2 regions of the Streptococcus parauberis NCFD 2020 genome follow, and region 1 is predicted to be linked to the other one. Evidence: predicted binding sites of a transcription regulator. Region 1 holds the regulator's gene; the other holds the start of a gene.
The links. The regulator NrdR, encoded in region 1, represses ribonucleotide reductase genes. The targets are predictions, from matches to a motif close to ACACNATATATNGTGT.

Region 1 (3,434 bases):
TGTTGCGTACAAGTTGACCTTTTTTATTGATTGTTTGACCAATTTTTTCCATCTAGTCACCACCTTTTCTGAGATTTTTTAAACGTTCTAACGCTTCTTCTTTAAAATGATTTAGTTCTTCTTGCTCTGCCTGACTGGTTGATTCTTGATAGTCTGGATTGCTCCATTCAGGAACGTTTGATTTCTTAGGTTTAGCCTTACTTATCGCTTGTTGCTTGCGTTCTTCAAAACTACGCATCTTCAAAACGGCCTGATTCGCGCTAGCGATATTCTGATAAGAAAAATCATTTGCGATTTTTAAAAGATAATTTTTTTGCAAGTTAGCAGAATTAGTCTTGTTAAAAGTATAAAGGACCATGACATTGATTACCTCATCCAAGAAATTCATTTCAGCTAGTTGCAAAAGTAAATCACGCTCACCTTGGGTTACGGTAGCCCGACGAGCTTTCTTGATTTTTTCCAGGAATTGCAGAGCTGTATCATTTTTAGCAGCAGTAATGATTACTTTTTCTGGTTCCGAAAATGTAGCATCAGTGTCTGCCACAGCAGATTGGGACTGCTTCAAGTGCATTCGACTGGGTGAAATTTTCCCGTTGATTGCTGTCGCCTTGGCAACTTGATAAGTATCAAACCAAGTTAATCCATATTGTTCAGAAAAACTATAGAGTCCAACTACTGCTTCATTTTCATTTTTAAACTGCAAACCATCTCTGGTCATCAATCGTTTAAAGCTTGCTAAATCAAATTGTACTTGACGTTTTTTGGTAGAAGGGGCTGCAACTTGACCTTTGACATCTGTAGAAAAAACATCTGAGAATTTTTTAGAGATATCTTGTGCATACTTAGGTACACTTGGTTGCATTTCTGAGACTGCTAAATCACCAATTTTTTGTTCTAAGAGGCGTTTGTAGACTGGACTTGATAAAAACTCTTCCACATCTAAAGCCGTTTGCAATTTAACCGCATATCCGTCTGGGAGTTGATAAAAAGTGACCAAATTCATTGCTGTCAATAGAACCATGGCATCTTCAAATCGACTCATCCCAAACTGAAGTTGATTTAAAATTTCTGAAAATTTATGACTTCTTCTTGCATCATCAAAAAATTCAATAAAATATTGATATAGGAGAACAGCATCATTCCCAATAATTGGGGCATAAACTTGGATTAAACTATTTGAATTGTATAAAATTTTATTATTTTTTACATAATAAAATTCATCAATGGGTTTCATCATTTACACTACTTTTCTTTTTTCCACGAACACGATTAGTGATTTGCTGAAGCAATTCTTCAATTTCATCAACATCTTTAAAGCTTTTATAAACACTTGCAAAACGGACATAAGTAATTTCGTCTAATTCTGCCAATTCTTCCATCACTAAATTACCAATAGCCGTACTAGAAACTTCATTCTCATAGTCAGCTCTTACTTTTTGCTCTATTCTTGAAATAAGATTTTCAATATCAGTACTAGAAACTGGACGCTTTTGGGCGCTTTGAACAACACCATTCAGAATTTTATCTCTAGAAAATTGTTCTCTGGTACCATCTTTTTTGATGACTAACAATGGGAGCTCTTCGAGTCGTTCAAATGTAGTAAATCGTGTATGACACTTCTCACACTCTCTTCGACGTCTGATGGTATTGCCATCTTCAGCCTGTCTACTATCAACGACACTAGATTTATTATAATTACATTTTGGACAACGCACGCAAACACCCCAATTCTATCAAATTAATTTAGTACTCTATTCTATCATATTTTTCACTTAAAAAAAAGAATATTCCCCTTTGTATAAACGACTCTCGAAACCCAACTCAAAGAAAAAATTAGCTAATCTACAGATTAGCTAATTGATTAATTGTAAGGGGTCCACTAGTGGAATATATAATATAAAAGTCGATCCTTCATGTAACAGACTCTTAACCTCCATACTGAGATTATATCCCTCGACAATTTGATGTAAAATAGATAATCCGATTCCTAGTCCGGCTTGCGTGCTTGTCCTGTTGCGTGATTTATCAGATCGGTAGAAACGCTCAAAAATATGTTCAAAATCCTCTTGCGAAATTCCTTCACCTTTATCAGTAACTGTGACAATGGCCTGGTTGGTACTTTGAAGCCGCAAATCAATTGTTATTTCTTTTTCTTTTTGCGAGTACTTAATAGCATTATCAATTAATATCATTAATGCTTGTTCAAAATGATTCTTGTATATTTTGCCCTCTAAATCAAGTTTAGGATTGGTCCAATTGAAAATAAAATCTTCACGTAAAACCTTGAAATTGCCAATGACTGTTTCAATTGAACTTTCTAGATTAGTTATATCATTTTGATGCCCATCAAAACTACCTTGTACCCTAATCATATCAAGCATATCATTGATCATAATAGCCATCCGATCAGCTTCATGAGCCGTCGCATTCAGACTTTCTTCTAAAATCTCACTATCATCTTTACCCCACCGTTGTAAAAGACCGATATGGCCTTTAATGATTGCCACTGGTGTTCGTAACTCATGACTAACATCACTTATAAAGCGAGACTGTAAATTAGTATAGTTTTCAACCTTGTCTAGCATGGTATCAAAAATCGATGACAGCTCTTCAATTTCATCACCTGATTTTATGTTTGATCGCAGAGCTAAATTATTTGGATTTTCAGAGATCATCCGCATCACATCATGTAAATTTTGCAGGGGTTCTAAGAAGTGTCTTGTTGAGAAATATATGATGAAATAAGCCAAACTTGTCCCAAATAATTCAACAAAAAGCAACCATATTAACAGCCGTGCTCGAATAATATAATAGTTTTCTAAGTCTTGAAAGATTTGAACATATCCTAACAAATGGCCAGTTTCTTTTGAATAAACTTTCTGAATTATTGAAAGCCCTCGATATTCATCAGGTAACTGATCTTCAAAAACTTTATTAATGGGACCTTCTAAATTAAACGAATTTTCTTCCTCATCAGTCGTAAAAATCATTCGTTTATCAATGTTATAGATATAAATATCTTGTTTTGAATCTAAAATATTTGTTAAATCTCTACGACTCCGTATTAATTCTTGACCACTATAACTGTCAATCTTTAGATTTTCTTTGCTATTTTGATATAAAACATCTGATAAATTATTAATCGAAAAATTAGAGTTCACCTGTGACAGACGAACTCTAACCATATCAACAGTCTGATTAACAGCCTGTTTTTCTTTTTTCAATAAAAAATAATTTGTTGAATAGTATGCAATCAAAGTAAATGCAGAAAAAATACAGAAAAATAGTACAAAGAATAAATTAGATAAACTTTTTGGTAAAGATTTCTTATACTGACCTGTTTTCCGAATTTTTATTTGCATCTTATTTCTCGCGAATTACATATCCCATTCCACGAACTGTTTGGATGTAAGATTCTCTTCCTGGCATATCAA
Region 2 (3,434 bases), 620 kb from region 1:
TACCATCTCCAGTTTCTGAGATAGAAATACGTAATGCACGGAAACCTAAGAATGGATTCATTTCTTTTGGAAGGTCAAAATAAGGAAGCTCTTTATCTCCACCAATATCCATTGTCCGAACTACAACTGGTTTACCATTCATTCCTTCAAGAACTGCTTTATATGCTTCATATTGCTCATCTTCAGTTGGGAAATCTTGTGAGTCCATGTATAAGAACTCGGTACGGTAAAGTCCTACTGCTTCAGCGCCATTTTCATTGACACCTTCAACATCTTTAGGAGTACCAATATTTGCAGCTAATTCGAAATGTTTGCCATCAGCAGTTACTGTTTCAGCATCTTTAAGTAATGCCCATTCAGCTTTTTGTTTAGCATATGCTTCGCCAGCTGTTTTGAATGCAGTAATTTCTTCTTCGCTAGGGTTGATAATAACTTCACCAGTAATACCATTAACAGCAATCATATCGCCATCGCTGACACGTTTAGTGATATCGTTAGTTCCTAGTACGGCAGCAATTTCAAGTGTACGAGCCATAATAGCTGAGTGACTTGTACGTCCACCAATATTAGTTACAAATGCTTTAACATATTTTTTATCCAATTGTGCAGTATCAGAAGGAGTTAAATCATGAGCAATCACGATAGATTCTTCATCGATAGTAGCAGGATTAGGTAATTTAACACCAAGCAAATGTGCTAAAACACGTTTTGCAACGTCACGGATATCTGCAGCACGTTCTTGCATGTATGGATTATCTTCCATACCTTCAAAAATAGTGATGAACATATCTGTAACTTCTTTAAGACCAGTTTCAGCATTAGTTTGTTTTGCACGAATTGTTTCTTTGATTTGGCTAATCATTTCTGGATCAGCTAATACCATCAAGTGAGCGTCAAATACTGAAGCTGCTTCTTCGCCTAAGCTCTCTACTGCTTTTTCGCGGATAACAGAAAGCTCGTCTTGTGAAGCTTGTAATGCTACATCAAGGCGAGCTTCTTCTGCGTTTGTATCTTCGACTGTAACAGTCTCAAATGACAAATCCGGTTGAACTAGTAGATATGCTTTAGCAACAGCAACACCATCAGAGGCTGCGATTCCTTTAAGCATTTCTGTCATAATATTATGCCAATCCTTCTTTTGTCATTGTTTCTTCGATTGCTGCGATTGCATCTTCAGCATCAGCACCTTCAGCTGAAATTGTAACGTCAGCACCTTGACCAACACCAAGGCTCATAACGCCCATGATTGATTTAAGGTTAACTGCTTTACCTTTGTAGTCTAAAGTAATATCTGAAGCAAATTTGCTTGCAGTTTGTACTAATAAAGTAGCTGGACGTGCGTGAATTCCTGTTTCTGCAACAATGTGAAAATCTTTTGAAGCCATAGTATGGTTCTCCTTTAATAGTTGTGTATTTTTGAGCTATCAGATGATAACCCTTACAATAACAGATTATAGCATATTGTGTTTTAATTTTCAAGATTAAATCTCTACTCTAGGAAAAAAGCTATGCTATTTTCTCCCAAATTTTCAATCTTTCATAAATTATATTTCATTCTCATATTTCCCATAGTGTTCCTATTAATGAGAGTTTTAATAATATCTCGATTTACAATAATGTAGAAAAAATGTTATCAACTTCTTATAAATATTTTCTATATTGATATTATGTCAGCCCACCATTTAATTAATCAAATTATCCCTTTTTTTTTCAATTTAAAAGATATTGGCAAATCCTTATTTGACAGGGTTCACACAATATATAGTTGTTAGAATTAAAAGCAACCCCAAAATATTGTGTTTTTTTCAGAGAAAAATCTTGCTTTTTATTTCTAAATTTTATATGCTATTAGTATTGAAATTCTCAGTTGAGAAAAAATTGAAGGAGAAGATACATGATTACTGTTTATTCAAAAAACAACTGCATGCAATGTAAAATGACCAAAAAATTTCTTGATCAAAATGGAGCAAGCTACAAAGAGATTAACATTGATGAACAGCCAGAACAAGTCGAGTATGTAAAAAGTTTAGGATTTGCCTCTGCACCTGTTATTGAAAGTGGCGATATTGTCTTTTCTGGATTCCAACCAGCTAAATTAAAAGAACTAATAAAGTAATTAAGGAAATAATAAATGAGTTTAAAAGATATTGGCGAAATTTCTTATTTTCGTCTTAACAATGAAATAAACCGTCCAGTCGATGGTAAAATCCCATTACATAAAGATAAAGAAGCATTACAAGCTTTTTTTGAAGAAAATGTAATCCCTAACACAAAGCCTTTCGCTTCAATTACAAAAAAAATTGAGTACCTTTTAAAACATGATTACATTGAATCAGAGTTTATCTCAAAATACTCAAAAGAATTTATTGAAGAGTTAGCTAGTATTATCAAAAATGAAAACTTCCAGTTTAATTCCTTTATGGCTGCTTATAAGTTTTATCAGCAATATGCTTTAAAGACTAACGATGGTGAGTATTACTTAGAGAGTCTTGAAGACCGTGTCATGTTTAATGCTCTTTATTTTGCTGATGGTAATGAAGAATTAGCAAAATCAATCGCAATTGAAATGATTAATCAACGTTATCAACCAGCTACTCCTTCATTTTTAAATGCTGGACGTAGTCGACGTGGTGAATTAGTTTCTTGTTTCCTTATTCAAGTTACCGATGATATGAACTCAATTGGTCGCTCAATCAACTCAGCCCTCCAATTATCAAGAATTGGTGGTGGTGTTGGTATCACACTTTCTAACTTGCGTGAAGCTGGTGCACCTATTAAAGGATATGCTGGAGCAGCCTCAGGTGTTGTTCCTGTTATGAAATTATTCGAAGATAGTTTCTCTTATTCTAATCAATTAGGTCAACGTCAAGGTGCTGGTGTTGTCTACTTAGATGTTTTCCATCCAGACATCATTGCCTTTTTATCAACTAAAAAAGAAAATGCTGACGAAAAGGTTCGTGTTAAAACCTTATCACTTGGATTAACTGTTCCAGATAAATTTTATGAATTAGCTCGTAATAATGATGATATGTATCTCTTTAGTCCATATAGTGTGGAAAAAGAATATGGTATTCCTTATAATTACATTGATATTACTGCAATGTATGATGAGTTAGTTGCTAATCCTAAAATTACAAAAACTAAAATTAAAGCTCGTGATTTAGAGACTGAAATTTCTAAACTACAACAAGAATCAGGCTACCCATATATCATTAATATTGATACAGCAAATAAAGCAAATCCAGTTGATGGTAAAGTTATCATGAGTAACTTGTGTTCTGAAATTCTTCAGATTCAAAAACCTAGTGTCATTAATGACGCACAGGAATTTGTTGAAATGGGAACTGATATTTCATGTAATCTTGGATCAACTAATATTTTAAATATGATGACATCTCCTGATTTTGGAGCTTCAATTAAAGCAATGACACGTG

Region 2: nrdH (glutaredoxin-like protein NrdH) is a predicted target of NrdR. The motif match lies at 1,753-1,768, and genes of this name have one in related genera.

What each region holds. Positions count from the first base shown of each region.
Region 1 covers NZ_AEUT02000001.1:1,507,951-1,511,384, forward strand. The annotation lists gene dnaI (primosomal protein DnaI) at 1-52, opposite strand, end outside; gene SPB_RS07560 (DnaD domain protein) at 53-1,237, opposite strand; gene nrdR (transcriptional regulator NrdR) at 1,221-1,715, opposite strand; gene SPB_RS07570 (HAMP domain-containing sensor histidine kinase) at 1,854-3,362, opposite strand; gene covR (two-component system response regulator CovR/CsrR) at 3,364-3,434, opposite strand, start outside.
Region 2 covers NZ_AEUT02000001.1:886,351-889,784, forward strand. The annotation lists gene ptsP (phosphoenolpyruvate--protein phosphotransferase) at 1-1,117, opposite strand, end outside; gene SPB_RS04470 (phosphocarrier protein HPr) at 1,122-1,385, opposite strand; gene nrdH (glutaredoxin-like protein NrdH) at 1,895-2,116, shown strand; gene nrdE (class 1b ribonucleoside-diphosphate reductase subunit alpha) at 2,132-3,434, shown strand, end outside.